One region of the Methylobacterium phyllosphaerae genome, then DNA from elsewhere that is predicted to be linked to it. Evidence: predicted binding sites of a transcription regulator. Region 1 holds the regulator's gene; each other region holds the start of a gene.
What was found. The regulator PhoB, encoded in region 1, activates phosphate uptake and scavenging genes when phosphate is short. The targets are predictions, from matches to a motif close to TGTCATNNANCTGTCAT.

Region 1 (10,157 bases):
TCGAGCAGGGCGCGGCCGGGAAAGCGGCGCCGCGCCAGCAGCCACGCCACGGCGAGGCCGGGCACGAGGCTCGCAAGCGTCGCCACCGTCGCCACCCGAAGGCTCAGGCCGACGGCGGTCCACTCCTCCGGGGTCAGACCGAACACGGGGCCGGCGCGCCGCTACTGGCTGGCGCCGGGCTGCGCAACCACCGTGAAGCCCTGGCGCTCGAAGAAGCCCCGGGCCTCCGGGCCGCGCAGGTAGCCGAGCAGGGCTCCGGCATCCGGGTTGCGCGAAACCTTGGTCACGGCCGCCGGATAGATGATCGGCGGGTGGCTGTCGGCCGGGAAGGTCGCCAGCACGTGGACGCTCGGGTCCGCGGCGGCGTCGGTGGCATAGACGATGCCGAGGGGCGCCTCGTCCCGCGCGACGAGCAGCAGGGCGGCGCGCACGTTCTCCGCCTGCGCCACCTGCCCCTTCACGGCGTCCCAGGCGCCGAGCTTCTCCAGGGCCGCCTTGCCGTACTTGCCGGCCGGGACGGCGTCGATCGTCGCCATGGCCAGCCGGCCGCCGCCGAGAATCTGCGTCAGCGTGGTGCCGAGGTCCGGCGCCAGGGCGATCTGCGGGGCCGCGGCGCCGTTCTTCGGACCCGGCGCGATCAGCACCAGGGCATTGCGCAGGAAATCGATCCGCGATCCGGTCTTCAGGAGCCCGGCCCGGTCCACGTAGTCCATCCAGGCGAGGTCGGCCGAGATGAACAGGTCCGCCGGCGCCCCCGCCTCGATCTGCTTGGCGAGGGCGTTCGAGCCCGCATAGGAGACCCGCGCGGTCTTGCCCGTCGCCCTGGTCCAGGCGGCCGAAGCGTCGTCGAGGGCGTTCTTGAGGCTGGCGGCCGCGAACACCACGACGGGCTCCTCCGCCCGCGCCGCCCGATCCCCGGGGGCGAGCGCCAGCGTTGCGAGGGCCAGCGTGGCCAGGATCCGTCGGGTCAGGCGCATGGATGGGGTCTCCCCGGTCGCGACCCGCTATATCCGGCGGGGAACGACGAGGATCATAGGGACGTGGCGGCCGCCGGCCAAGGCCGGCGGTCACGCCGGGAAGGACGCCCTCGTCGGATCACCCCAGATTGGCGTCGCGGCGATCCTTGGGCTCGGCCTCGGCGCGGTGCAGGCGGCTCAGCAGAACCAGGAGGTGGCCCGGGAGGGGCCCGTCCGGTGCGGGGCCCCCGAAGATCCGCTCACGCGGTCGGGACTGCACGGCCGTGCCGGTGACGACCACGGGCCCACGGGGGCCGGAACGCCGGGACTTGGTCACGCTGTACGCACCCTGCTCAATCGTGATTCACGTAAAAAGCCGGCAAAAACGCCGCCCGAAGCAGCTGGTTCCACGGCCCCGGTGGATCATGTGATTAACGCGCGACCATCGTGCCGCATTCCTGGGCAGTCGCGCACACGAATCGAAAGGCGGGGCTCACCAGGTCCGGATGTCGCGGCCTTCCACCGGCTGACTCTCCGGCGCGCCGCTCATGCCGTCCGCAACCAGCAGCGCCCACAGCGTGGCCGCGGCCGTGGTCACAACCGCGAAGGCGACGCTGATAAGGAGAGGCGATGTCATGGCAGCACGATCGTCTGTCAAAACCGGCGCGCCGCTCCACAAAGTGCGGCGCGCCTGAGTCGAGGGTCTGGCCTTGGGGAGGCCGAGATTGTTTAAGCACGCGCGATGCCCCTGGACACTGATTTAGATCGCTGAGATCACAAGTATTGACCCTTGTGTCTGTCCGGCAACAAAGGGCGGGACCGCGCGTCGGCCGCGCGTCGGCCGCGTCTCCCGGGCCTCCCTGCGCCGGCGGGGACCGTATTTTTTCGCGTTAGCCCCTGGGCTGCGGCGCGCCCCGGCGTTACAGCCCGGCATCATGCTCGAAGGCCTGCCGCCCCACCGCCCGTCTCACGTCCTGCGCCTGCTGACCGATGAACGGTCGGCCCGGGCGATGACCGACCTCCTGGGTGAGATGTTCGATCCCATGGACACGGCCGTCGCCGCCTTCGAGGACGAGGACGGCCGCACGTGGCGCCTCGAAGCCTATTTCGCCGACGCGCCCGACGAGGATTACGTCCGGGACCTGATCCGGCCCGTCATCGGCGATGCGGCGGATGCGGCCGAGTTTCGCACCATCGAGCAGCAGGATTGGGTGCGCGCGTCGCTCGAGGGGCTGAAGCCGGTCCGGGCGGGACGCTTTCTCGTCCACGGCTCGCATGACCGCGACGCCGTGCGGGGCAACGATCTGCCCATCGAGATCGAGGCGGCCCTCGCCTTCGGTACCGGCCACCATGGGACCACCCTGGGCTGTCTGCGCGCGCTGGTCTCGGAGCTGAAGCGCCGGCGCCCGGCCCATGTCCTCGATGTCGGTACGGGAACCGGGATCCTCGCCTTCGCGGCCGCCAAGGCCCTGCGGCAACCCGTCGTGGCCGGCGACCTCGACGCGGAGGCCGTGCGCACGGCCCGCGAGAACGCCCGGGCCAACGGGCTCGGGCCCTATCTCAAGCTCTACGAGGGGCCGGGGGTGCGCCACCGCCTCGCCGACCGGCCGCGCCATTTCGATCTCGTCTTCGCCAACATTCTGGCCCGGCCCCTGCGGCTCCTCGCGCCGACGCTGACGCGCGTGGTCGCCTCCGAGGGCGTTCTGGTCCTGTCCGGCCTGATCGCGCGCGACGTGCCCGGCGTCCTCTCGGCCTACCGCCTCCAGGGCTTCTCCCTCGTCCGCCGCGGCATGATCGAGGGATGGGTCGCCCTGGTCCTGATGCGCGGCGGCGCCGCCCGCCGCCCACGGCCCTGAGGCGCCCCGAACCGGCGGCGCGCCGGCGCGTTGATTGGCCATGAGCCAGACGTCGCTCCATGATCCGCCCGCGGACCCCATCGCCGAGGGCGCCCGCGCCCGGGCCCAGGGCCGTGCCAAGGACGCCTGCCCCTATCCGGCGAATTCGCCCGCACGCCTTGCGTGGTTCGAAGGTTATGACGGCGCGCCCATCGAGCGCATGCCGGACCTGCCGGTCACGAAGCGCTGATCAGCGCGCGGTGCGGAGCCGGCCCGACGGCGTCGAACGATCCGACGTGGGGGCGGTTTCGGCTGCTGTTTCCGCCCCGTCTGCCCGCGACACGGGAGCGCCGAGCGCCGCCATCAGCACGCGCAGACCGTCCACCCATTCCTCGAGTTCGGCGAGCGAATCGAATCCGTCCCGGCAAACCACCGTGTCGGGTTCGATCGTCACGATGGCGTCGAAGCGGCCATCGGGTCTGTCGCTGATCCGGTAGTAGACGCGGCGTGGCATGTCTGAGGAATAGGCCAAATCCGGCGGCGTGATAAGATTGTTAGCGATCTTTTAGGCACCGCACCCGGGCGCCTCCTCTGAGGACGGGGTGTTGCGGCGTGGGAGCGGCGGGCGCTAGGCTCGCCTCATGACTGAGCCCCGTCCGCCCCAGCCGCGTCAGCGCTTCCAGAGCTTCGACGACCCGAGCCACCGGAAGGGCGCCGAGCGGATCGAGGCCTTGCGGGCCGCTCTCCGCGAGCACGGGATCGACGGTTTCGTCGTGCCCCGGGCGGACGAGCACCAGTCCGAATACGTTCCGGCCGACGCCGAACGGCTGGCTTGGCTCACCGGCTTTACCGGCTCTGCGGGGACGGCCGTGATCCTGATGGAATCCGCCGCGCTGGTCGTCGACGGCCGCTACACCCTGCAGGCGCCCGAACAGGTCGATACCGGCATCCTCACGGTGGTGCCGCTGGCCGAGTCGACGCCTGAAGCCTGGATCGGCGTCAACCTCAAGAGGGATCAGGTTCTGGGCTACGATCCCTGGCTGCATACACCCGACGGTCTCGCACGCCTGGAGCGGGCCGCCACCCGGGCCGGCGGCACCGTGCGGGCCGTGCCGAACCTCGTCGACGCCGTCTGGGCGGGCCGCCCGAGGGCCCCCGCCGGACCGGTTGTGCTCCATCCGGATGCCCTGTGCGGCGAGGCCTGCACCGACAAAATCGGCCGGATCCGGGCGGCCCTCGCCGAGGGCGGCTGCGATGCCCTGGTCATCTCGGATCCGCACAATCTCGCCTGGGCCTTCAACCTGCGCGGCTCCGATGTCGGTCACACGCCCCTGGCCCTCGGCTATGCCATCCTGCCGCGCGAGGGGTTGGCGCGGCTGTTCCTGGTCTCGCCCGAGGTCGATCCGGCGCTGCGCGCGGTGCTGGCCCCGATCGCCGAGATCCTGCCCCGGGCGGAACTGGACGACGGGCTGGGATCCCTCGCCGGCGTGCGTGTCCGCCTCGACGCGGCGACCGGCGCCGTCGCCCTGAAGGAAAAGATCGAGGCTGCCGGCGGCACCGCCGATGTCGGCAAGGATCCGATCACCGGCATGAAGGCGGTCAAGAACGCCGCCGAGATCGCCGGTGCGCGCGCCGCCCATGTCCGCGACGGGGCGAGTGTCGTGCGGTTTCTTGCCTGGCTCGACGGTGCGGCCGCGGCCGGGGGCCTCACCGAGATCGCCGCCGTCGAGGCCCTTGAGGATTTCCGCGCGGCGGGCGGCGATCTGCGCGAGGTCTCGTTCCCGACGATCTCGGGATCCGGGCCGAACGGCGCGATCGTCCATTATCGGGTGAGCCGCGCCACCGACCGGACGGTCCGGACCGGCGAGTTGTTCCTGATCGATTCCGGTGCGCAGTATCCGGACGGCACCACCGACATCACCCGCACGGTCGCGGTGGGCACGCCGAGCGCGGAGATGCGCGACCGTTACACCCGGGTTCTGAAGGGCCACGTCGCGATTGCCCGGGCGGTGTTTCCTGTCGGCACGACCGGCGCCCAGATCGACGCTTTCGCCCGGGCGCCGCTTTGGCAGGCGGGACTCGACTTCGATCACGGCACCGGCCACGGCGTCGGCGCCTTCCTGTCGGTGCACGAGGGACCGCAGCGGATCGCCAAGACCGGCACGGTGGTGCTGGAGCCCGGCATGCTCCTGTCGAACGAGCCGGGCTATTACGCCCGCGGCGCCTACGGCATCCGGATCGAGAACCTCGTGCTGGTCGAGCCCCGCACGATCGCGGGCGGCGAGCGCCCGATGTTGGGCTTCGAGACCCTGACGCTCGCCCCCTATGATCGGCGGCTGATCCAGCCGGACCTGCTCGAACCGGAGGAGCGCGCCTGGATCGATGCCTATCACGCCCGGGTGCGGGAGACCCTGGCGCCCCGGGTCGATGCCGGGACGCGCGACTGGCTGGAGCGTGCGACCGTGCCGCTCGCGGACTGAGCGATCGGCGTGGGATCCCGGGCGCGGCCCGTGGTAAGACCCACCGCCATCGAAACGACCGCGCTGGCCCGGATACACCGTGCGTGAAACCGCGCCGGCCCTGCGCGCGAAGGGACAGCATGATCCGCCGCCTCGCCATTCTGATCCTGGCCTTCGCCGCGAGCCTCTCGGCCGCCGCAGCCCAAGGGGTCCCGCAGGGCTTCCGCACGCCGGCCGACCTCGTGCGGGCGAGCCTCGTGGCCGAGCCCGCCGCGGTCGCCGGCGCACAGCCGTTCACGCTGGCGGTGCGGATGCAGATCAAGCCCGGCTGGCACGTCTACTGGCGCAACCCGGGCGATTCCGGACTGCCTCCGGAGGTGACCTGGACCCTGCCGGCCGGCTTCAACGCCAGCGCGATCCGGTGGCCGGCGCCGGAGCGCATCCCGATCGCGACCCTCATGAATTACGGCTACGAGGGTGAGGTCACGCTCCTCGTGCCCGTGACGCCGCCGCCGAGCCTCGACCCGGCTAATCCCGTTCAGATTCAGGCGAAGCTGACCTATCTCGTCTGCGAGACCGAGTGCGTCCCCGGTTCGGCCGATCTCGCCCTCACCCTGCCGGTGGGCAAGGCCGAGCCGGACCCGGCCAACGCCGCGCTGTTCGCGCGCGCCCGGGCTGCCCTGCCCGCGCCGGCGCTCTGGCCCCTGCGCCTGTCGAGCCAGGGCGACACGCTGCAGCTCGATTTCGCCGCGACCGGCCTGAAACCCGAATCCATCCGGAACGCCGCCTATTTCCCCTATGCCGAGACGGCGATCGACAACGCCGCCGCGCAGGTGATGACCGTCGACGAGACCGGTCTGCATCTGACCATCGCGCGCAGCAGCCCGACCGATCCTTTGCCCGCCGCCCTGCCCGGCGTCCTGACGATCGACGAGGTCGGTACGGACGGCACCCGCCGCCTCGCCTTCGCGTATGGTGACGAGCCGGTGCTTCCTGCCGTCGCGGCCGCGTCGAGCGCGCCGAATCCGGCCGGAGCCCCGCCGGCCGCCGCCGAGTTCGACGCGCTGACCCTCGCGACCGCCGCGGCCTTCGCCTTTTTGGGCGGCCTGATCCTAAACCTGATGCCCTGCGTCTTCCCGGTGCTGTCCATCAAGGTGCTGAGCCTCGTGCGGCATGCCGGCGAGGGCCCGGCGCGGCTGCGGCTGCACGGCCTCGCCTACACGGCCGGCGTGCTGGCGAGCTTCCTCGGCCTCGCATCCCTGCTGATCGCCCTGAAGGGCGGTGGGGCCGCGATCGGCTGGGGCTTCCAGCTGCAATCGCCCGCCATGGTCGCAGCCCTCGCCTATCTGCTGTTCGCTATGGGCCTGAGCCTGTCCGGAGTGGTCCATGTCGGCGGCCGGCTCGCCGGCCTCGGAGACGGCCTGACCCGGCGTGCCGGCCTGAGCGGCTCGTTCTTCACGGGTGTGCTGGCGACCCTGGTGGCGACCCCCTGCACGGCGCCGTTCATGGGCTCGGCGGTGGGCTTCGCGCTGACGCAGAGTGCCGGTGTCGCGCTCGCCGTCTTCGCGAGCCTCGGCCTCGGCCTCGCCCTGCCCTTCCTGGTGCTGACCCTCTGGCCGCCGGCCCTGCGGGCGCTGCCGCGGCCGGGCGCCTGGATGGAGACCCTCAAACAGGTCCTGGCCTTCCCGGTCTACGCCACCGTGGCCTGGCTGATCTGGGTTCTGGCGCAGCAGGTCGATCCGCGTGGGCTGCTGGCGGCGCTGATCGGCCTCGTCCTGGTGGGCTTCGCCGCCTGGGCCTGGGAACACGGCCGCGCCGCCGCGCCCGGGGCGGGCCGGGTCGCGCGGGTCGCTGCGGCCCTCGCGCTAATCGCCGTGTCGGCCCTCGCCGTGACCCTTCCGCGGGACCGCACCGCGCCGTCGGCGCAGGCCGCCGCCGACGGGGTCGAGCCCTTCACTCAAGCGCGTCTCGACGCCCTGGTGGACGCGCACCGCCCCGTCTTCGTGGACATGACCGCCGCGTGGTGCATCACCTGCGCGGTGAACGAGGCGACCTCGCTCAACACCAAGGCCGTGCGGGCCGCGATGGCCGAGCGCGGCGTGACCTACATGAAGGGCGACTGGACCAACCAGAATCCCGAGATCACCCGTCTGCTGGAGAAGCACGGGCGCAGCGGCGTGCCGCTCTACCTCCTCTATACCGGAACCGGAGCGCCTCAGGTGCTTCCGCAGATCCTCACCGAGGGGACGGTTCTGGCGGCGCTCGACGCCGTGCCGGTCGCGTCCGGCCGGAGCGCGGCGCTGACCCGCTGAATCTGCGCGAGGCCCGGGGGGCCGCCGGGCCTCGCAGCATCCGCCGGCCTCGAACGTCCCTGGCTCCCTTCGCTGCACGCGGGCGGGCGGCGCGGCCGACCGGCCTCCGGCCCGGAACCCTTTGTCCCGGAACGCTTCGCGCCCCTCTCAAGCGTCGAGCGAGAACGTCTCGTCGAAGGCGTAGCCCGAGCCGCGGACCGTACGGATCGGGTCGGCTTGGCGCGGGCCGTTCAGTGCCTTGCGCAGCCGCCCGACATGGACGTCGACCGTGCGCTCGTCGATGTAGACGTCGTGTCCCCAGACCCCGTCGAGGAGCTGCTCGCGGGAGAAGACACGGCCCGGCGCCAGCATCAGGAATTCCAGCAGACGGAACTCTGTGGGGCCGAGATGCAGCTCCTCGCCGCCGCGGCGGACGCGATGGCCGGTGCGGTCGAGTTCGAGGTCGCCCGCCGCCAGCCGGTCCGAGACATGGGCGGGCTTGGCCCGGCGGAGCAGCGCGCGGATCCGGGCAAGCAGTTCCGGGACGGAGAACGGCTTGACGATGTAGTCGTCGGCGCCCGTCCCGAGACCGCGGATCCGGTCGCCCTCCTCGCCCCGGGCAGTGAGCATGATCACGGGCAGCCGCTCGGTCTCCCGGCGCGCCCGGATCCGCCGGCACAGCTCGATGCCCGAGAGGCCGGGCAGCATCCAGTCGAGCAGGACGAGATCGGGGATCCGCTCCGCCAGGAGCAGCTCCGCGTCGTCGCCCCGAGCCGCGGAATCCACCAGAAAGCCCTCGGCTTCCAGATTGTAGCGCAGCAGCGTGGTCAGCGCCTCCTCGTCCTCGACGATCAGGACTTGCATGCTCACGTTCGAAGATCCGTTCACGAAGCGGCGCCATACGGCCTGCAGGCGCGCCGACTCTCCTTGGAGTTGGCGGGCAGGCAGAGGGTGCAGGAGGCGCCGCTCAGCCTCAACCCGCACGCTCCGATTCTCCGGCGGCGCCCCACAGGAGCGCGCGCAGGCCGACGCCTGGACCGGGGGCGGCCCGCTTACGGAGCCGGCACCCCGTCCACGGTCGCATAGTTCGACGCATCGTTCTTCGGCCGGTCGCCCGCCAGGGCCTCGCCCGTGGCGAGATAATGGATCGTCTCGGCGATGTTGGTGGTGTGGTCGCCGATCCGCTCGACGTTCTTGGCGCAGAACAGAAGATGCGTGCAGAACGAGATGTTGCGCGGATCCTCCATCATGTAGGTCAGGAGCTCGCGGAACAGCGAATTGTACAGGGCGTCGATCTCGCCGTCCCGCTCCCAGACATCGTGGGCTGCCTGGACGTCGCGGCTCGCATAGGCGTCGAGAACGTCCTTGAGCTGGCCCTCCGCGAGGTCGCTCATGTGGCGCACGCCGAGAACGATCTTCTGGGCCGGCGCCTGATCGGAGATCGCCACCACCCGCTTGGCGACGTTCTTGGCGAGGTCGCCGATCCGCTCGAGGTCGCCGGAGACGCGGATCGCCGAGATCGTCTCACGCAGATCGATCGCCAGGGGCTGACGCCGGGCGATCAACAGCACGGCGCGCTCCTCGATGTCCCGCTGCAGGGCGTCGAGGCGCTTGTCGGCGACGATCACCGCCTGGGCGAGCGTGTCGTCCCGGCGCACGAGGGCGTCCGTCGCCTCCGCGGTCATCTTCTCGGCCACGCCGCCCATCTCCGAGATCGAGCGACGCAGGTTCTCCAGGTCGGTGTCGTAGGAGGTGACGATATGGCCGGGCATGGCGAATCCTTCGATGGGTCCCGGGGGCGGCGCTCCGGGGAGGCCCTCGGGGACCCGCCGGCCCTCCGCGGATGCGGCGACCGGACGGCCTTCCCCGAGACCGGAGCGTTCAGGCAGACTAGCCGAACCGGCCGGTGATGTAGTCCTGGGTGCGGCGTTCCGTCGGGTTCATGAACATCCGGTTGGTCGGACCGAACTCGATCAGCTGGCCCAGATACATGAAGGCGGTGAACTGCGAGATGCGCGCCGCCTGCTGCATGTTGTGGGTGACGATCACGATGGTGAACTCGTCGCGCAACTGCTCGATCAGCTCCTCGATGCGGCCGGTGGAGATCGGGTCGAGGGCCGAGGTCGGCTCGTCGAACAGGATCACCTCCGGGCGCTGCGCCACCGTGCGGGCGATGCACAGGCGCTGCTGCTGGCCGCCCGACAGGCCCGTGCCCTGCTGCTTGAGCTTGTCCTTCACCTCGTCCCAGAGTGCGGCCTTGCGCAGGGAGGCCTCGATCCGGCCGTCGAGTTCGGATTTCGGCAGCTTCTCGTAGAGGCGCAGGCCGAAGGCGACGTTGTCATAGATCGACATCGGGAACGGCGTCGGCTTCTGGAACACCATGCCGATGCGCGAGCGCAGCTCGTTCAGGTCGATGGAGGGGCTGAGGATGTTCTCGCCGTCCAGGAGGATCTCGCCCTCGGCCCGCTGCTCCGGATAGAGGCTGTAGATCCGGTTGAAGCAGCGCAGCAGGGTGGACTTGCCGCAGCCCGACGGCCCGATCAGCGCCGTGACCTGCCGGTCGTGGAAGTTGAGGTTGACGTCCTTCAACCCGTGGAAGCTGCCGTAGTAGAAGTT
Region 2 (10,157 bases), 2.0 Mb from region 1:
TCTCGTCACGGTGGCGGGCGGCGCGAAGGCGGATCTGCGCATGCTCGATCTCGGCCGGGCGCTGCCGATCTCCGGCCACACCGCGTGGCACTCGATGCCGGCCATCTACGAGCTCATCAAGGAGCACCGGACCACGCTGGTCTTCGTGAACACCCGGCTCCAGGCGGAGTACACCTTCCAGGAGCTGTGGCGGCTCAACGAGGACGCGCTGCCGATCGCGATCCACCACGGCTCGCTGGACGCGCAGCAGCGCCGCCGGGTCGAGGCCGCCATGGCGGCGGGTCAGCTGCGGGCGATCGTCTGCACCGCGACCCTCGATCTCGGCATCGACTGGGGCGACGTCGATCTCGTGGTCAATGTCGGTGCGCCGAAGGGTGCGAGCCGGATCATGCAGCGGATCGGCCGGGCCAACCATCGCATGGACGAGCCCTCGAAGGCCTATCTCGTTCCGGGCAATCGCTTCGAGATGCTGGAGTGCCAGGCGGCGCTCGACGCCGTCGAGGAAGCCGCGCAGGACACCCCCGATGCCCGCCAGGGCGCCCTCGACGTCCTCGCCCAGCACGTGCTCGGCATGGCCTGCGCCGACGCCTTCGACCCGGTCGATCTCTACGACGAGATCGTCTCGGCGGTGCCTTATGCCGGGCTCACCTGGGAAGCTTTCGAGCAGGTGGTCGATTACGTCGCCACCGGGGGCTACGCGCTGCGCGCCTACGAACGCTTCGCCAAGATCCTGCGCGGCCCGGACGGGCTCTGGCGCGTGCGCGACGCCCGCACCGCGCAGGCCTATCGGATGAATGTCGGCACCATCGTGGAGGCGGCGCGGGTCAGGGTTCGTCTGGGCCGGACGCTGCGCGGCAAGCCCGGCACGGTCCTGCCGAAATCCGGCCGGGTGCTCGGCGAGATCGAGGATGAGTTCGCCGAGACGCTGACCGTCGGCGACACCTTCCTGTTCGCGGGCGAGACCCTCCGCTTCGAGGGCCTCGCCGAGGACGAGTGCCTCGTGACCCGCGCCCCGCCCGGCACCGACCCGGCGATCCCGTCCTACGCGGGCGCGAAATTCCCGCTCTCGACCTTCCTCGCCGCCCGGGTCCGGGCACTCATCGCCGACCCGTTCGCGTGGGATCGCCTGCCCAAGCAGATCGGCGAGTATCTGGTCCAGCAGCGCCGCCGCTCGGTCCTGCCGGGTGAGCGCGATCTGCTCGTAGAGACGTTCCCGCGGGGCAAGCGCTACTATCTGACCGCCTTCCCATTCGAGGGCCGCCTCGCGCACCAGACGCTCGGCATGCTGCTCACCCGCCGGCTGGAGCGCGACGGCCTGCGGCCGCTGGGCTTCGCGGCCAACGATTACGGCATCGCGATCTGGACGACCCGCGACGTTTCCGAACGCGCCGCCCGCGATCCCGACTTCATCGGCGACCTCTTCGCGGTCGACATGCTCGGCGACGATCTGGAGGCGTGGCTCGACGAATCGGCCATGATGAAGCGCACCTTCCGGCAATGCGCCGTCATCGCCGGCCTGATCGAGCGTCATCATCCGGGGCAGAAGAAATCCGGCCGGCAGGTCACGATCTCGACCGATCTGATCTACGACGTGCTGCGCAAGCACCAGCCCGACCACCTCCTGCTGCGGGCTGCGCGGCAGGATGCGGCAACCGGACTCCTCGACGTGAGGCGCCTCGGCATGATGCTAGAGCGCATCCAGGGGCGAATCATCCACAGGTCTCTCGACCGGGTCTCGCCGCTCTCCGTATCCGTGATGCTCGAGATCGGGCGCGAGCGGGTCTACGGCGAGGGCGCCGACGAGATCCTGGCCGAGGCCGAGGCGGAGCTTCTCCAAGAGGCTCTGTCCTGACCGTCGATCCGCCCTCCCCCGACGACACCGAGGATGCGATCTTGGCGGCCGGCCTGAGACTCGAGAAGACCCACAAGCACCCCACCCTGATGCTCGCGGGCGAGACCCTGGTGCTCGATCTCTGCGGCGGCCTCTGGCTGCCGGAGCACCGGACGCTGATCGTGTCCGACCTCCACCTGGAGAAGGGCTCGTCCTACGCGGCCCGATCCGGCCAATTTTTGCCGCCCTACGACACCCGCGAGACGCTGGCCTGCCTCCACGAGGCGGTGGCGCGTCACGAGCCCGCCCGCGTGGTCGCACTGGGCGATTCTTTCCACGACGCCCGCGGCCCCGAGCGCATGGAGCCGGGCGACCGCGCCTTGGTGGCGGCGCTGCAGGAGGGCCGGGACTGGGTCTGGATCGCCGGCAACCACGATGCGGCCGTGAACGAAGGCGTCGGCGGGCGCTACGCCGACGCGCTGACCCTCGGCGGCCTCGTCCTGCGCCACGAGCCGAGCCCGGAGCCCGTTCCCGGCGAGATCGCCGGCCATCTCCATCCCTGCGGGAAGGTGGCGATGCGGGGGCGGGCCGTCCGCCGCCGCTGCTTCGTCACGGATGGCACGCGGCTGCTAATGCCGGCCTTCGGCGCCTATGCGGGCGGGCTGAACGTGCGCGACAAGGCCATCGAGGGCTTGTTCCCGAAGGGATTCACCGCTCACCTCCTCGGCGACGGTCGGGTCTTCGCCATCGGCCGGGCGCAGCTCGCCCGGGACTGAGCGCGCCCGTCATCCCGCGCAAATTCGCGCGTCGTTTCGATGCGCCGCGCCGACGGGATCGCCTCGCTCTGTTCGCCAGGACGGCGCCGCGGCGAGGCGCCCGGTCTGATCCGGCCTCAGGCCGTCTTCATGAACCGGGTCACGCTGTCCGACAGGCTTGCCGAGTGGCCCGCGAGGCTCTCGGCGACATCCTGGACGGCCCGGGCGAGCTGACCGGTAGCATTGGCGGCCTCGGAAACACCGCCGATATTGCCCGCCATCTCGTGGGTGGAGACCGCCTGCTCCTCGACGGCGCTCGCCATCGCCAGGGTCAGCTTGGACAACTCGCCCACCGCCGCGGTGATCATCTCGATCGCTCCCACCGCCTCGCCGGTGGCGCTCTGGATCGCTGAGACCTGCTGTGTGATCTCGCCGGTCGCCTTGGCGGTCTGCTCTGCGAGCGCCTTGACCTCGGAGGCCACCACCGCGAAGCCGCGGCCGGCGGCCCCCGCCCGCGCCGCCTCGATGGTCGCATTTAGCGCCAGGAGATTGGTCTGGTCGGCGATCGACTTGATCATGCTGACCACCGCGTCGACCTTGCGGGCATTCTCGGCGAGCTGGCGCATGGTCGCGTCCGTGGTCCCGGCCTGCGCGGCGATCTGCTGCGCGCGCTCCGAGACGCGCCCGACCTGACCGGAAATCTCCTGGATCGCGCCGTTCATCTGCTCGGAATTCGCCGCGACCGACGAGGCCTTGTGCCGTGCGGATTCGGCGGACTGCATCAGCCCTTCGGCCGAGTTCTGCATCTCCTGGATGGCCGAGCCCACCGCCTCGACCACCCGCTTGACGTCGGTCTCCATGTTCACCTGCGCGGTGACCACGGCCCATGTCAGCATCGGCCCGAGATACTGACCCTTCTCGTCGTTCACGGCCGTGACGCGCAGGTTCAGGGTCTCGGGTCCGACCTTGATCTTGGTGGAGTGCGGCAGCCGGCTCGCATCCGCCAGCATGGTGCGCTGGTGGCTCGGATTCTTGTGGAAGATGTCGAACGACCGGCCGAGCATGTCGTCGACTTTCACCGGCAGATGATGGTCGATCGTCCCGAGGGTCCGGCGCGAGGTGGCGTTCATATAGTCGATCTTGAAGTCGTTCTTGAGGTCGGCCGTCATGACGGCCACCGGAACGTTGTCGATCATGGTCAGGAGCCGGTTGATCTCCTTCTTCTTGGCGGAGATGTCCGAGGCGAACTTGACCACCTTCACGGGCCGGCCACGGGCGTCGAGGACGGGATTGTATGTCGCCTCCAGCCAGACCGAGTTGCCGTCCTTGTCCAGGCGGAGGAACTCGCCGGTGACGTACTGGCCGACCTTCAGCTTGTCCCAGAATTCCGTATACTCCGCGGTCTCGGCATAAGCCCTATCCACGAAGAGACGGTGGTGCCGGTTCTGAATATCCGGCAGATCATACTTCATCAGCTTCAAGAAATTCTTGTTCGCATGGACGACGTTTCCGTCCATCGAAAACTCGATGATCGCGAGCGAACGATCCAGGGCATCAATCTTGGCCTGGGCTTCGTTGAAAGTCGTACGGTTGAACACTTCGACACTCGCATTCCTCGCCCGCGGGTATCGCATCGCAGCGTTAATGAACTCTTTCTTGCTGCGTTATGCTGGTCTCCGTTTGGCGGCAGGCAATCGAAGACTTTTGATCGCGATGACGGAGTGCCTTCGAGGTCGGGGTAGACGATTTCCGCGCTATTAAAACTTGGCGATACGCTTTTTGTGCTGTTAATACGGTCTGAATATTAGAACCAACCGCGCATTCGAAAGTATACTATAGGCGCTATGGCGCTGAAAAGGATCAGGCCGAGCGCGTAGGGATAGCCGAGAGTCCAGTCCAGCTCCGGCATGTGCTTGAAGTTCATGCCGTAGATCGACGCGATCAAGGTTGGCGGGACGCCGACCACCGAGACGACGGTGAGCACCCGGAAGACGTTGTTCTGTTCGATGGTGATGAGGCCGAGGGCCGCGTCGAGCAGGAACTGCACGTTCTCAGCGAGGCGCGTCTCGAACTCGTCGAGGGATTCGATATCCCGCTTGATCGTCTCGAAGCGCGCGTCCTCCGGCAGGCCGATGCCGTCGCAGGCTGCGGCGACGAACGGCACGATCCGTTCGAGCCCGAGCAGGCTGGCGCGGATCTTCCCCAGCACCTTTCCGCGGTTGCTGATGCCCCGCAGGATCCGGCGCAGGGCGAGGTCGCGGCGCCGGGGCGGCGGGCTCTCCAGCCGCCGCCGCTCGGCACCCCGGACGTCGAAGTCGAAGATCCGGGTCGAGAGCGTGTCGAGTTCCGATCCCATGTCCTCCAGGGCGTCCGCGAGGCTGTCGACCAGCTCCTCCAGGACGACGAGGAAGATCTCGCTCGGGGTCGTGCTGCCATCGCCCTCCGCGATGCGCTTCGCGGAGGAGTCGAAGGCGCGCAGGTCGTGAAAGCGGATCGTGACGAAGTGGTCCTTGGTCAGCAGGAAGCCCAGCGGCTTCACCTGCGACGCGCTCTGCTCGAAGGTGATCATCGGCGTCGAGAGCGACAGGCCGCCCTTCACCCGGCGCAGGCGACTCGACGTCTCGACCTCCGACAGCGCCGCCCGGGACGGCACGCGCAGACCGGTCGCGGCCTCGACCGCTTTGGCTTCCTCCGGGCTCGGGTCGTTCAGGTCGAGCCATACCGTATGGCGCGCGATCGGGCTGCCGGGTTGCAACGCCACCGGGCCTTCGGGTCCGTGCAGGCTCAACATGACGGCGCATTATCCATGGGGCGAGAAGGAAGGCCGCCGGCGCGTCATCGCACCGTCGCGCGGGGGTGCGACAGCCTTGACTCGGAACCGCAGCGAGCCTATCTCGCCGCCGTCTTTGGCACTCGCCGAGACAGAGTGCTAACAGTCGAGTTCGCGAGCGGTCCCGCCGGCCGCATCAACGCCAACTCCAGACCTGAAGCAAGAGGGCAGCTCATGAAGTTCCGTCCGCTGCACGACCGCGTGGTCGTCCGTCGCATCGAGAGCGAGGAGAAGACCAAGGGCGGCATCATCATCCCGGACACCGCCAAGGAGAAGCCGCAGGAAGGCGAGATCGTCGCCGTCGGTCCCGGCGCCCGCGACGAGCAGGGCCGCGTCAACCCGCTCGACGTCAAGGCCGGCGACCGCGTCCTGTTCGGCAAGTGGTCCGGCACCGAGGTCAAGATCGACGGTCAGGACCTCCTGATCATGAAGGAATCCGACATCATGGGCGTCGTCGCCGTCTGATCGGATCACCCCTCACCGCCCTTTGAGACTTTCCACAGTCTTGGGGCGCAAACCAACCAGATAAGAGGCACACAATGGCAGCGAAAGACGTTCGTTTCTCCGCCGACGCCCGCGATAAGATGCTGCGCGGCGTCGACATCCTCGCAGACGCGGTGAAGGTGACGCTCGGCCCGAAGGGCCGCAACGTCGTGATCGAGAAGAGCTTCGGCGCCCCGCGCATCACCAAGGACGGCGTCACCGTCGCCAAGGAGATCGAGCTCGCCGACCGCTTCGAGAACATGGGCGCCCAGATGGTGCGCGAAGTGGCCTCGAAGACCAACGACATCGCGGGTGACGGCACCACCACCGCGACCGTGCTGGCCCAGGCCATCGTCCGGGAGGGCGCCAAGTACGTCGCCGCCGGCATCAACCCGATGGACCTGAAGCGCGGCATCGACCTCGCCACCCAGGCTGCGGTGAAGGACATCATCGCCCGCGCCAAGAAGGTCTCGACCTCCGACGAGGTCGCCCAGGTCGGCACGATCTCCGCCAACGGCGACAAGGAGATCGGCGAGATGATCGCCCACGCCATGCAGAAGGTGGGCAACGAGGGCGTCATCACCGTCGAGGAGGCCAAGACCGCCGAGACCGAGCTCGACGTCGTCGAAGGCATGCAGTTCGACCGCGGCTACCTGTCCCCGTACTTCATCACGAATGCGGAGAAGATGGTCGCCGAGCTCGAGGATCCCTACATCCTCATCCACGAGAAGAAGCTCTCCTCGCTCCAGGCCATGCTGCCGGTGCTCGAGGCTGTGGTCCAGACCGGCAAGCCGCTCCTGATCATCGCCGAGGACATCGAGGGCGAGGCGCTCGCCACCCTGGTGGTGAACAAGCTGCGCGGCGGCCTGAAGGTCGCGGCCGTGAAGGCGCCGGGCTTCGGTGACCGCCGCAAGGCGATGCTCGAGGACATCGCGATCCTGACCAAGGGCCAGATGATCGCCGAGGACCTCGGCATCAAGCTCGAGAACGTGACGCTCCCGATGCTCGGCCGCGCCAAGCGCGTGCGGATCGAGAAGGAGAACACCACGATCATCGACGGCGTCGGCGAGAAGGCCGACATCGAGGGCCGGATCAGCCAGATCAAGGCGCAGATCGAGGAGACCACCTCGGACTACGACCGCGAGAAGCTCCAGGAGCGTCTGGCCAAGCTTGCGGGCGGCGTCGCGGTGATCCGCGTCGGCGGCGCGACCGAGGTCGAGGTCAAGGAGAAGAAGGACCGCGTCGACGACGCCCTCAACGCCACCCGCGCGGCGGTCGAGGAAGGCATCGTCCCCGGCGGCGGCACCGCGCTCCTGCGCGCTAAGAAGGCGGTCGCTGCCCTGAAGTCCGACATTCCGGACGTCCAGGCCGGCATCAAGATCGTGCTGAAGGCCCTTGAGGCCCCGATCCGTCAGATCGCCCAGAACGCGGGCGTCGAGGGCTCGATCGTGGTCGGCAAGATCACCGACAAGGCGGACTCCGAGACCTACGGCTTCAACGCCCAGACCGAAGAGTACGTCGACATGATCCAGGCCGGCATCGTCGACCCGGCCAAGGTGGTGCGTACCGCCCTGCAGGACGCGGCCTCGGTCGCCGGCCTGCTGGTGACCACTGAGGCGATGGTCGCTGACGCTCCGAAGAAGGACAGCCCTGCTCCGGCGATGCCGGGCGGCGGCATGGGCGGCATGGACTTCTAAGTCCACGCCACCGCGCATGACGGAGGAAGGGGGTCGCCGAGAGGCGGCCCCTTTTCTTTTGGCGCTGCCGTGGCTGCTCGGCGCGCGCGGCGGAGTCCGGTCGGGCTCAGCGGCCTTGACGCGACGCCGGGGCCTGAAGGCGGGCTCGCACGGTGGCAATCAAGGATTGCCGGACACGCTCGGTCGCCTGGAAAGGGATGTCGAAGTTCAGGCTGTGGTAGATCAGGTCGCGGATACCGTCGTGATCGGGGTCTCCGCCGCCGCCCTCGATGACGTCGAGGATCCAGGCATGGATCGCCGCGTGATCCGACGGATCGGGATCCGCGGCGAGGACCAGATGGCCGCCGTGCATCCAATCATCGCGCAGGGCTGCGGATTCTTCGGCGGCTGTTGGCATGACCTGACCTTGCGACTCTGATTGGCGCGGCCGCGACAACAGAGTATCCGCGCGCCGCGATGGAGTTCTTCCACATCAACGGCGGAGCCTCGACGTCGGCGGCGCCGCCGCGTCACCGGTGCGACCGCGCCTCACCCTGCCGCGACGGCGCACAGCGGTCGAGGGGAGGTCGACGTCTCGGGCTCAGTCCGCGCGTCCGCGGTCGCGCGCGCCGACCATGACGCGTCCAGCGAGCCGGCGCCCGAAGCCCCGTCTCGCGGCGTTTCGAGTGGCGGGCGACAAACGAAAAACGGGACGGCTCACGCCGTCCCGTTCAAAGGCTTACCTATCGGCCAAGGAAGATCGAAGCCAGTCGCTGGAGCAGGCCCCGCGGTGCGGGCGGAGGCTCGCTCTGCCCAGGACCGTCCCCGATCTAAGCGTTGGCGGCGAAGGGGTGCTGCGCCGAGTTGCGCTGCTCGGTGACCGTCGAAGCCTTCGGCTCACCGTTGACGGCGCGCTGGATCGACAGCTTGGTCGCCTCGTAGTTGTACTTCTGGATCTTGGCGTCGTCGGCCGCCTCCCAGTGGATGAACACGCCGACCAGGATGTACAGGTCGTCGGCCTCGTCCGCCGGGATGATGCCCTCGGCCACCGCGTCCTGCACGGCCTTGGCAACGCCGTGCTGGGCCGGGCCGAACATCTGGACGGCCTGACGGGCGTCGTTGATGGTGACCTTGTTGAACATCAGGGTGTTCGGCTTGCACGGCAGGTTCGGCGCGATGACCGCGAGCAGGCTGGTGAAGCCGTGCTTGTTGTTCACGAGGCCGTTGCAGAAAGCCGTCTCGGCGGGCGAGCCGCGCGGTCCGATGATGAGATCGATGTGGGCGACCTCGTTGCCCTCGCCGACGAGCGCTTCGCCGACCTGAACCTTGGTGATCTTCGCCATTCGGTGTCTCTCCCTGGATTCCGAAATAGAGCCGCGCGCCGGGCGGTGCCGCGGCCGGGAAGCCATCCTTGTTATCGGCGCCCGACCATGCCGGCCGAGCCGGATGAGCCGAGCCGGTTGGGCCGGACAGCGCGGCGGACCCTACAGCGGGGCCCAGCGGCTCACAACCCGCGCAAGGCTCTGACACGAAGGAATTTCCATCTGTCCGGTGCCGTGATCCCCGGATCGTGCACCCGGGTCAGACCAGCCGTGCGCCGGCAGCCGCAAGGGCGTCCCAGAACAGCGTCGCGACCGTAAAATCGGCGCTCGTGCCAGGATTGATGGCCCGCGCCTTCAACGACGCGTCGAAGGCCAGCAGCGCGTCGACCGGCCGTGCGGCGAGGTCGATCCCGGCGCGAAGGGCCTCGGCCTCCCGGCGGATGCGTTCGGCCGCCGCGGCGCCGTGCTTGCGGACGACATGGCTGTCGGGAACCGCCTGGAGAAAGGCGAGATGAATCGCGGTCGTACACCATGTGGGGTCGAGCCCCCCGGCGCGGGCCTCGGCCAGGGCCGCGAGCCCGATCGCCGGCACGTCCGCGAAGTCCGTCACGTAGGCGCGGGCGATCCGGTCCCGGTTGGCGGCCTCCGCCATCGCATCGTACAGGGCGGCGGGCGCCGCGAGGGCGACGTCGTGGTGCTCGGCTTGGCCGAGGCCGCCCGGATTGGCGAGGCGGATGGCCGCGAAGACGGCGTCCGCATCCGTGGCGTTCAGCGTCTCGAGCGCCGACGCGACGGTCAGGCCCCGCTCGGCCGCGACGGCCAGGGGGGCGCAGAGCAGCAGGATGCCGAGATTGGTGTTCTGGCCTACCGCCGCCATCGTGGCGGCGACGCCGTCGCGGATCCGCATGCCCAGGCCGGTGCCCGCCCGGGCCAGGGCCGGCGCCGAGACATCGGCGCTGGTGACGAAATCCGCCAGCACCATGCGATGGCCGGGCGCGTAGGCGTGGACATTGCCGGGCTTGAGAGCGTCGAGCTCCGCGAGGCAGGCCGCCCGGTAGAGCGTGCCGATCAGCGCCGCGTCGAGGCCGCTCGTGCCGGGTCCGCTCATGCCACCACGAGCCGGGGACGGCTGGCGCCGCGGGCCGCGGCGAGGAAGCCGCGCACCACCGCGGCGGCGATATCGGTCTCGCACACGGTCTGGAGGCCCGACCAGGCCGGCATGGAATTGACCTCCAGGACCGAGAACCCGCCCTGCCCGTC
Region 3 (10,157 bases), 1.3 Mb from region 1:
GTCGGGGCGGCGCTGGCGAGTTCCGTCAGGAAGGTCTGGATGGACGCGTTTTCCGGCGCCTGCTGCGTGTCCGACATGGGCGTCCCTCCCGTCAGGCCATCGACTTGGCGAGCGAATAAATCTCCTCGGCGTCGAGCACCTTGTCGGTGCTCTCGAAGAGCTGGCCCACGCAGGCCCGGTGCAGCTTGAGCTTCAACCCGCCGATGCCCAGCGCGCCGAAGGCCTGCTTGCCGTTGCGCTCCTTGCCCTTGTCCATCACGTCGATGCCGCCGATGCCCGTCGGGGGCTGGGCGTTGTAGTCGGCGACGAACTCGATGGACGATTCCTGCGCCCAGGCGGATTCGGGCAGCAGCTCGACGCCGATGGCGCCGGCCGTGAACACGAGGTTCGTGCCCTTCACGAGGGCCACGCGGGACGCCTCGTCGGGGGTGGCGGCGGCCTTCACGTTGACCTTGAAGCGCTTGTTGATCTGGTCCGCGGCAGCCTGGGTCTTGTCGAGGGCGCGGCCCGCGATGGTCACCTCGGCGCCCTCGCCGGCGAGCAGCGCGGCCGAGCGCATGCCGACCGGGCCGGTACCGGCCAGCACGACGGCCTTCTTGCCCTGGAGCGAGCCTGCGGCCTTCGCCACCAGCGCGACGCCCGCGGCGGCCGTGGTGTTGGAGCCGTTGGAATCGAGCATGACCGAGACGCGGAACGGGCCGAAGAACCGCTTCTTGACCGCGGTGAACAGCTCCTCGCCGGCCGCCATGCTGCCGCCGCCGACGAAGATCGCCGTCGACTTCTTCTCGGAACCGCCACGGGTGTAGATCGTGCCGTCGACCAGAGCGCCGACATTGTCGGGGTTCACGCCACCGTAGCCGGCGATGTGGTCGGCGCCGCCGTCGTAGCCGACGACCGTGTCGAACACGTTCGGCACGGCATCGGTGTCGAACAGGAACAGCAGCTTCTTCGTCACGATTCAGACCTTTCTGTCGCGCCCTGCGGCGCTATCGTCTTGTTTTCAAAGGGCGGTCGCAGCGCGCGACCCATCCGCGTCATCGTGCGCCCGAGCTTTCAGATGGCATAGCGGGCGAGGCGCGGGCCCCCTCTCCCGTGCGGGAGAGGGACAGGGTGAGGGGCGCGCCTCATCCGGAGAGTTCTCCTCCCTCACCCCAACCCTCTCCCGCACGGGAGAGGGGGCCTGTCGTGCCTACTCGACCACGTTCTGCGGCTTGCCCGCCACGAACGCCTCGACGTTGTCGACGAGCTGGTCGGCCAGGATCTGCATCGCCTCCTTGCTCGCCCAGGCCACGTGCGGCGTGACGATCAGGTTCGGCAGGTCGGCCTCGCACAGGATGTTGCCGTCCTTGGGCGGCTCCTGCGCCACCACGTCGAACCCGGCGCCCGCGATGGTGCCGTCCTTGAGCGCTTCGAGCAGGGCCGCCTCGTCCACGAGCCCGCCGCGGGCCGTGTTGATGAGGATGGCGCTCTTCTTCATCTTCTTGAACTCGGCCGCGCCGATCATGCCCTTGGTCTCGGGGGTCAGCGGCACGTGCAGCGTGATCACGTCGGACTGTGTCAGGATCGTCTCGAAATCGACCAGCCCGTCCTGCGGGAACACGTCGTAGGCGATGACCGTCATGCCGAGCGCCTCGGCGCGCTTGGCGATCGACTTGCCGAGCGCCCCGTAGCCGACGATGCCCAGCGTCGAGCCGGCGATGTCGTAGATCGGGTAGTCGAAGTAGCAGAACTGCTTGGACTTCGCCCAGTCGCCCCGCTTCACCGAGTTCGCGTAGGGCACGATCGCCCGGCGCAGGGCGAACATCAGCCCGACCACATGCTCCGGCACGGTGTTGAAGGCGTAGTTGCGGATGTTGACGACGGTGATGCCCTGCGCCTTGGCCGCGGCCTTGTCGACCACGTCGGTGCCGGTGGCGGCGACGGCGATCAGCTTCAGGTCGGGGAGCTGCTTCAGCGTCTCGGCCCGCATCGGGACCTTGTTGATCAGCGCGATCTCCGCCCCCTGGAGGCGGGAGACGATCTCTTCCGGCGTCCAGGTCGAGTCGTGCTCGACGTATTCGTGCGGGAAGTTGAACGGTCGGACCCTGGCATCGAGGGATTCACGATCCAGGAACACGATCTTCTTGGTCATAGGACCCCTCTCGTACGACGGGCAGTTTCCTCGATAGTCTTGTTCTTACTTGCGCGTCGGGGCGAGCCCGGCAACCCGGCCCCGCCCCGATCGCGTGCGCCGATTACGCCTTATGCAGCGGATTCTCGCGCAGATAGCTGGAGGCGGCGGCGACGCCCGAGCCCGGCGTGACCTTGATGCCGCAATCGATCATGGCCATCTCGGCGCCCGCGATGGCGCCCAGCAGCGAGAGCTCGTTCAGGTCGCCCAGGTGGCCGATGCGGAACACCTTGCCGGCGACTTTCGAGAGGCCGGCCCCGAGCGACAGGTTGTAGCGCTCGTAGGCGTGGATGATCACCTTGGCGGCGTCGGCGCCCTCCGGCACCACGATCGCCGTGACCGTGTCGGAGTTCCACTTCGGCTCCTTGGCGCAGGGCTTGAGGCCCCAGGCCGCCACGGCCTGACGGGTCGCCTCGGCGAGCACGTGATGGCGGTGGTAGACGTTCTCCAGCCCCTCCTCCTTCACGATCGCCAGGGCCTCGCGCAGGCCGTAGAGCAGCGGCAGGACGGGGGTGTAGGGGAAGTAGCCGGTGGCGTTGGCGGCCAACTGGTCCTTCCAGGCGAAGTAGGCATGGCCGAGCCGGTCGTTGCGGCCGGTGCCGCCCTCGGCGATCTTGAGCGCCTTCGGGCTGATGCAGATCAGGCCGAGGCCGGCCGGCAGCATGAAGCCCTTCTGCGAGCCCGCGATGGCGCAGTCGACCTTCCAGTCGTCCATGTAGAACGGCAGCGAGCCGATCGACGAGATGCCGTCCACGAACAGCAGGGCCGGGTGGCCGGCGGCGTCGATCGCCTTGCGCACCGCGCCGATGTCGCTGGTGACGCCCGTGGCGGTCTCGTTGTGGACGACCATGACGGCCTTGATCTTATGGTCCTTGTCGGCGCGCAGGGCCTCCTCGATCTTCTGCGGATCGGCGCCGGTGCCCCACTCCTCCTCCTGGACGACCACGTCGAGGCCGAGGCGCTGGGCCATGTCGACCCAGAGGTGGCTGAACTGGCCGTAGCGCGAGGTCAGCACCGTGTCGCCGCGGCAGAGGGTGTTGGACAGGGCCGATTCCCAGATGCCGGTGCCCGAGGACGGGAACAGGATGACCGTCCCGGCGGTCGAGCCGAACACCATCTTGGAGTCCTGGAGCAGCGGCCTCACCAGCTCGGGGAAGCTCGGCGAGCGGTGATCCTCCGACGGCACATGCATGGCGCGCAGGACGCGCTCCGGGATGTTCGTGGGGCCGGGAATGAAGAGGTGGTTGCGACCGGGGCGCCGGGTTGCGGCCATGATGTTTCCTCCGAAAAATCCATTGTGCGCGGGCGTGAACCCGCGCCGGGTTGTCCAAGCGTCCTCAGGGAGTCGGTCCGGCGCCGTCGAAAGCGGCTCGCGCCGCGCCCCCTCGAACGCCATCCTCTGCCGTGATCGGGGGGCCTCCGCGGAGCGGCAGGCGGCCTCACGCCGCTCGCGTCGCGGCACGCCCCCGCGCGCCGGTCGCCTCCGAAATGCCGTCCCGTCCAACGGCCTCAGGGCCGTCCTCGCCGCCTTCCTGTCAAGGTCCGGCCGAACTCGTGCCGAGCCGCCGGTTCCTGGTATTATGAGCGGGCGAAGCTCGAAAGGAAAACCGGAAAAACTTCCAGAACTTGGCAAAAAAATTTTTTGTGCGGCGCAACGAAGCCGAGGTCCGGTTGAGATGCTTTGCGGCGCCGCAACGCGGACGGGTGGCCCCGCCGGGACTCCGCGTCATCAAACTGAGATGGGATCGCGCTCTGGATCCCGGCACCGTTCAGCCGCCGGGAGAGGGTTGCCGTGGCCGAGGTTGAGGAGATGCCGGTCCGCGTGCGGACGCTGTTCCTGTCCGACCTGCATCTCGGAACGCGCGGCTGCCAAGCCGGCCTGCTCCTGTCGTTCCTGAAGGATTACGACGCCGACACGATCTATCTCGTCGGCGACATCGTGGACGGGTGGCAGTTGCGCTCGGGCTGGTACTGGCCGCAGGAGCACAACGACGTGGTGCAGAAGCTCCTGCGCAAGGTCCGCAAGGGCGCGCGGATCGTCTACCTGCCCGGGAACCACGACGAGTTCCTGCGCGACTATGTGGGCACGAGCTTCGGCGGCATCGAGCTGGCCGAGACCGCGATCCACGAGGCGGCGGACGGCAAGCGCTACCTCGTGATCCACGGCGACCAGTTCGACATGGTCGTGCGGCACTCGCGCTGGCTCGCCCATCTCGGCGACGGCGCCTACACCCTGGCCCTGTCCCTCAACACCCTGATCAACAAGGTGCGGCGGCGCCTCGGCCTGTCCTACTGGTCGCTCTCCGCCTGGGCGAAGCTGCGCGTGAAGAACGCCGTGAGCTTCATCGGCCGCTTCGAGACGATCCTGGCCGAGGAGGCGCGCCGCCAGGGTGCCGACGGGGTGATCTGCGGCCACATCCACCATGCTGCGGACCGGCCGATCGGCGACCTGCGCTACCTCAACACCGGCGACTGGGTGGAATCCTGCACCGGTCTCGTGGAGCATTACGACGGCCGGATCGAGGTTCTGCACTATCCGAGCCTCCTGCGGGCGCAGGCGGCCGAGGCCGTGCCGCAACCCCTGGCGGGCCGGCGCGCGGTGGCTTGAGGGCACCGCCGTGAAGCTTCTGATCGCCAGCGACGCGTGGCATCCCCAGGTGAACGGCGTCGTCCGCTCCCTGGAGCAGATGGTCCGCCGCGCCCCGGAACACGGCTTCGCGACGGCCCTGCTCTCCGTGGCGGATTTCCGGTCGCTGCCGCTCCCGGGCTATCCCGAGATCCGCCTCGCCTATGCCAGCCGGGAGCGGGTGGCGGCGCGCTGGACGGCGGAACGGCCGACCCACGTGCATATCGCCACGGAGGGGCCCGTGGGGTTGGCCGTGCGGCGCCATTGCCTGGCGCACAACCTGCCGTTCACGACGAGCTACCACACCCGCTTCCCGGAATATCTCGCGGCCCGCGCGCCGGTGCCGGAAGCGTGGTCCTACGCCTATCTGCGCCGGTTCCACGGCGCGGCGCGGGGAACGATGGTCAGCACCGCCTCGCTCCAGGGTGAACTGGCGGCGCGGGGATTCGGCCGGCTGATGCGCTGGACCCGGGGCGTAGACACGGAACGGTTCCGGCCCGCCGGACCGGGGACGCCCGTGCCGGCGGAACTCGCGGACCTGCCCGGGCCGCTGTTCCTCTATGTCGGGCGGCTGGCGGTGGAGAAGAACGTCGCCGCCTTCCTCGCCCTCGACCTGCCCGGCACCAAGGTCGTGGTGGGCGACGGGCCGGACCGCGCGCGGCTGCAGGGTCTCGCGCCGGGGGCGCGCTTCCTCGGCACCCGCACCGGCGCGGATCTCGCGGCGGTCTACGCCGCCTGCGACGTCTTCGTGTTCCCGAGCCTCACCGACACGTTCGGCATCGTGCTCCTCGAGGCCCTGGCCAGCGGCCTTCCGGTGGCGGCCTTCCCGGTGCCGGGCCCCAACGACGTGGTCGGCGGCCGTCGCGTCGGGGTTCTCGATCAGGATCTCCGGGCTGCCGCGCTGGCGGCCCTGCGGCTGTCGCGGGCCGAGTGCCGGGCCGAGGCCCTGCGCTGCGGCTGGGACGTGAGCGCGCGGCAGTTCTTCGGCAATATCATCGAGGCGCATGGCGGCGCGCGCGGCACCCGGGACGCCGCCTGACCCGTGACGGCGCCCGCGCGGGATGGCAGGACGGCGTCATGCCGCCCGCCAAGCCGTCCGCCCCGCCCATCGCCAAATCGCCTGCCAAGTCGACTGTTAAGTCGGTCGGCAAGTCGGTCGCCGCCACGTCGCCGACCAAGCCGATGGCGGGCCGGCCGCCCTTCGATCCCAACCGGGCCGCAGCCTACCCGGCGGTGATCGGCTGCGACGAGGTCGGTCGCGGCGCACTCTGTGGGCCGGTCGTGGTGGCCGCGGTCTGGTTCGATCCGGCGGCGATCCCCGCCGACCTGCTGGGCGCCCTCGACGACAGCAAGCGCGTCCCGGAGCCGGCCCGGGAACGTCTGGCCCCCATGATCCACACCCATGCCCGGGTCGCGGTGGCGGCGGGCTCCCGGGCGCTGATCGACCAGATCAACATCCGCGGCGCAACCCTCGACGCGATGGCGCGGGCGGTCGCCCGGCTCGGCCTCGCCGCGCCCGTGCTGGTCGACGGGCGCGACGCCCTGCCGGGCCTTCCGGGTCGCGCCGTGGTCGGCGGCGACCGGCTGGTGCCGCAGATCGCCGCCGCATCGATCGTCGCCAAGGTGTTCCGCGACCGGCTGATGCGGCGCCTGGCTCAGCGCCATCCCGGCTACGGCTGGGAGCGCAACGTCGGCTACGGCACGGCCGTCCACCGCGCCGGCCTGACGCAACTCGGCCGCAGCCCGCATCACCGGCTCAGCTTCACCCGGGCCTTCGACTGATCCCGGCCCCCAGGGGTCACGCAGCCCGGACGCCGGCCAGGAAGCGACCGACCTCGACGGCGAGCTGCTCCGACTGACGCGTGAGCGCGGTCGCGGCCGTCAGGACGTGGTCGGCCGCGCGCCCCGTCTGGTCGGCCGCCTGCGCAACTCCGGCGATGGTGCCGGTCACCTCCTGCGTCCCCGTAGAGACCTGCGTGATGTTGCGGACAATCTCCTGCGTGGCCACCCCCTGCTGCTCCACCGCCGCCGCGATCGCGGCGGCCACCGCACTGATCTCCCCGATCCGGCCGGTGATCGTCCCGATCGCCTCCACCGCCTGACCGGTGACGGTCTGGATGTCGCCGATCTGCCGCCCGATCTCCTCGGTGGCGCGGCCTGTCTGGGCTGCGAGGTCCTTCACCTCGGTGGCGACCACCGCGAAGCCCCGCCCCGCCTCGCCGGCCCGCGCCGCCTCGATGGTGGCGTTGAGCGCCAGCAGATTCGTCTGTGCGGCGATGCCGGCGATCAGCTCGACCACCGCGTCGACCCGGGCGGCCGCCGTGTTGAGCGCGGCCACCAGCACGGCGGTCCGGTCGGCCTCGCCGACGGCGGCCCGCGCCAGTTCGGACGAGCCCTGGACCTGGCGCGCAATCTCCTGGACGGAGGTGCCGAGCTCCTCCACGGCGGCGGCCACGGTTCTGACGCCGGTGGACGCCTCCTCGGCGGCGGCGGCCACGGTATCGGACTGGCTGGCGGTCTGTTGGGCGGTCGTGGTCATCTGCCAGGCCGTGGTCTGCAATTCGGCCGCGGCGGCGGAGACCTGACCGACGATGCCGGCCACCGCCGACTCGAAACCCTGCGCCATCGTGAGCGTCATGCTCCGACGCTGCGCCTCCGCGGCCAGCGCCGCCTCGGCCGCCTCGGCCTCCAGGGCGCGGGTGCGGACGAGGTTGTCCCGGAAGACCTGCACGGCCGCCGCCATCGCGCCGATCTCGTCCCGCCGCTCTCGGGCCGGGATCGGCACGTCGGCGTCTCCTCCCGCGAGCGCCTGCATGGCCTGGGTCATGGCCCGCAACGGCCGGAGCACCCAACGGAACACGATGACGATACCGCCGACCGCCAGCAGGACCGCTGCGGTCAGGAACAGCACGGCCCCGAAAAGCGCGCGCTGCGACTCGGCGGCGAGGAGCTGGGCCCGGTCGATCATCGCGTCGAGACCCGCGTGGGCCAGATCGAGAAGCGCCCTCCCGTCGGCGATGTCGCGCGCGCGCAACGCATCGGCCTCGATGCCGGGCGCCCTGCCCCGGCTGAGCGCGTCCGTGATCGCGACGCGCCGCCGCGCCGACTCGCCCTCGAAGTTGCTGGCCTGCGCCTTCTGGAAGGCGGCACGCAGGGCGACCGGGACGTCTTCCGTGAACAGGTCGACGACTTTACCCCAGTCCGCCATCAGGCGTCCCCGCTCCTCGGCCGCCGCGATGATCTCCTCCTGCGACCAAGACGCCTTGGCGGCCACCGAGGTTTCCATACGGCGCCAGGAATTGCCGAGTGCGACCCGCGTCGCCCAGCTGGCACGCTTGATGTCGAGGGCCTGCGCGACCGCCGTGTCCCGGCGCGGGATGGCCGCGTCCACCGCGGCGTTGGTTGCCGCGAAGGCGTTGAGGAGGCTCGTGACAGCTGTGTCGAAGGTCTGTCTGAACGCCGCATCGCAGCGTTCCCTCGGGAGCGCGACGACCGCGTCGATCTGTGGCCTCAGCGCCGCCAAGGTCGCCTGCGCGCTCCGAAGCGGCTCCAGCGTCGCCTGGACCGACGGCACGGCGAGGTCGCGCACAAGGGTCCAGAATTCCGTCTCCGCGTCCATCAAGGCCTGCCGCTCGGACAGCTGATCCGCCCTGTCGGCCACCGAGATCGGACCCTCGACGGCCAGGACCTTCTGAACGATGCCCCGCGCCATGCGGGTCGCGATCACCGACCGGAGCAGCGTGCGGCTGACCCGCGTGAGCGTGACGACGCGCTGCCCCTCTCGCGCGTGCTCCACAGCGCTCAGGAGCGTGTCTGTACGCACGGCAAGCAGCATTACTCCCATACTCAGCAATACTAATCCGATAATCGATCCTATTGAAAATCTGAGATACCGAAACAAAGCGTAAGTCCTTTTCAATGAAAACCTAGAAAATGACTTCATAAAGGACAAAAGATCTTTGCTGTCAACCTCGAATTCAAGACTCAATCGAAATATGTATTTTGGCAATTAAGATTAAACCTAGAGTCAACAAGCCGAGTATTCGCGCAATCGAAGTCCCGATTGACGCGACGAGTGCGGTACGTCGCCATTTCCAGCGGAATTGGAGATGGATGATCGATAAGCTGCTGCACCGACGGCGGATTCATCTGGCCCGGCAGGCGCTCCACTCATACGATCTTGGCCAGCCGGGCTCGACGCCGCGCCGTCTCAGAACAGCGACAACTGTGCCCCCGGTCTGCGGAAGAACTCCCGGTTCAGCGCCATCCGCCCGAAGGCGAAGCCGAGTCGCGTGCCGGCGAGCCGGACCCGCTGGCCGATCATCGCCGCGTAGGCCCCCTCCCCGCGGAAGCGGTGGCCGAAGCGCGGGTCGTTCTCGCGCCCGCCCCGGGCTTCCCGCAGGAGCGCGAAGGCCCGCGCCCTGCGCTCCGGATAGTGCTCGGCGAACCAGTCGGCCACGAGGTCGGCGACTTCGCCGGGGAGGCGCAGCAGCGCGTGGCCGATGCGACTCGCCCCGTGCGCACGCGCCTCGGCCAGGATCGATTCGATCTCGTGATCGGTCAGGCCGGGAATGATCGGCGAGACGTTGACCATGACGGGCACCCCCGCCGCGCTCAGCGCGCGCATCGCCGCGAGCCGCTTGTCCGGCCGCGGCGCCCGCGGGTCGAGGCGGCGGGCGAGGTCCGGATCCAGCGTCGGCAACGAGATCGCCGCCAGCACGAGATTGTCCGCCGCCATCGCCGCCAGGATATCGAGGTCGCGCAGCACGAGGTCCGACTTGGTGGTGATGCTGACGGGATGTCGGGCGTCCCGCAGCACCTCCAGCACCGCGCGGGTGATCCGGTGCGCGCGCTCGACGGGCTGGTAGGGATCTGTGGCGGTGCCGAGGGCGATCGTTTCGGGCCGGTAGCCCGGCGCGGCCATCTCGCGGGCCAGCAGCCTTGCGGCGTCCGGCTTGGTGAAGATCCGCGACTCGAAGTCGAGCCCCGGCGACAGGCCGAGCCAGGCATGGGTGGGGCGCGCGTAGCAGTAGATGCAGCCGTGCTCGCAGCCCCGATAAGGGTTGATCGACCGGTCGAAGGGGATGTCGGGCGAGCTGTTGCGGGCGATGATCCGCGTGGAGCGCTCCGGGGTGACCTGCGTGCGCAGGGGCGCCGGCGCGTCCGCCATCCCGGTCTCCTCGTGGAACGTCTCCCGCCGGGCCGGCTCGTGGCGGCCGGTGGGATTGGCCGTGGCACCACGCCCGCGCCGAGCATCCCGCGGCACACCGCTCGGGCCGAGTCGCTGGGCGGGCCGGCCCGAGACGTCATCGGGTATCGACACCATGGCGACTCGTCTCCTGCCCGATCCCGCTCGGAACA

Region 2: MCBMB27_RS00225 (CorA family divalent cation transporter) is a predicted target of PhoB. The motif match lies at 5,420-5,436, and genes of this name have one in related genera.
Region 3: MCBMB27_RS15240 (UDP-2,3-diacylglucosamine diphosphatase) is a predicted target of PhoB. The motif match lies at 3,895-3,911, and genes of this name have one in related genera.

The regions. Positions count from the first base shown of each region.
Region 1 covers NZ_CP015367.1:2,078,604-2,088,760, forward strand. The annotation lists gene modB (molybdate ABC transporter permease subunit) at 1-146, opposite strand, end outside; gene modA (molybdate ABC transporter substrate-binding protein) at 162-977, opposite strand; gene MCBMB27_RS09260 (hypothetical protein) at 1,096-1,293, opposite strand; gene MCBMB27_RS30185 (hypothetical protein) at 1,450-1,593, opposite strand; gene MCBMB27_RS09265 (50S ribosomal protein L11 methyltransferase) at 1,892-2,812, shown strand; gene MCBMB27_RS09270 (ribosome modulation factor) at 2,853-3,041, shown strand; gene MCBMB27_RS09275 (hypothetical protein) at 3,042-3,305, opposite strand; gene MCBMB27_RS09280 (aminopeptidase P family protein) at 3,433-5,271, shown strand; gene MCBMB27_RS09285 (protein-disulfide reductase DsbD family protein) at 5,391-7,562, shown strand; gene phoB (phosphate regulon transcriptional regulator PhoB) at 7,710-8,405, opposite strand; gene phoU (phosphate signaling complex protein PhoU) at 8,594-9,313, opposite strand; gene pstB (phosphate ABC transporter ATP-binding protein PstB) at 9,432-10,157, opposite strand, start outside.
Region 2 covers NZ_CP015367.1:42,525-52,681, reverse strand. The annotation lists gene MCBMB27_RS00240 (ligase-associated DNA damage response DEXH box helicase) at 1-1,852, shown strand, start outside; gene pdeM (ligase-associated DNA damage response endonuclease PdeM) at 1,894-2,607, shown strand; gene MCBMB27_RS00230 (methyl-accepting chemotaxis protein) at 2,724-4,184, opposite strand; gene MCBMB27_RS00225 (CorA family divalent cation transporter) at 4,391-5,377, opposite strand; gene groES (co-chaperone GroES) at 5,591-5,881, shown strand; gene groL (chaperonin GroEL) at 5,956-7,596, shown strand; gene MCBMB27_RS00210 (hypothetical protein) at 7,703-8,032, opposite strand; gene fae (5,6,7,8-tetrahydromethanopterin hydro-lyase) at 8,406-8,918, opposite strand; gene MCBMB27_RS00200 (triphosphoribosyl-dephospho-CoA synthase) at 9,157-10,005, opposite strand; gene MCBMB27_RS00195 (ATP-grasp domain-containing protein) at 10,002-10,157, opposite strand, start outside.
Region 3 covers NZ_CP015367.1:3,358,072-3,368,228, forward strand. The annotation lists gene fchA (methenyltetrahydrofolate cyclohydrolase) at 1-77, opposite strand, end outside; gene MCBMB27_RS15225 (NADP-dependent methylenetetrahydromethanopterin/methylenetetrahydrofolate dehydrogenase) at 92-955, opposite strand; gene MCBMB27_RS15230 (D-2-hydroxyacid dehydrogenase) at 1,190-2,131, opposite strand; gene MCBMB27_RS15235 (aminotransferase class V-fold PLP-dependent enzyme) at 2,235-3,443, opposite strand; gene MCBMB27_RS15240 (UDP-2,3-diacylglucosamine diphosphatase) at 3,981-4,778, shown strand; gene MCBMB27_RS15245 (glycosyltransferase family 4 protein) at 4,789-5,835, shown strand; gene MCBMB27_RS15250 (ribonuclease HII) at 5,979-6,578, shown strand; gene MCBMB27_RS15255 (methyl-accepting chemotaxis protein) at 6,595-8,619, opposite strand; gene MCBMB27_RS15260 (PA0069 family radical SAM protein) at 9,007-10,122, opposite strand.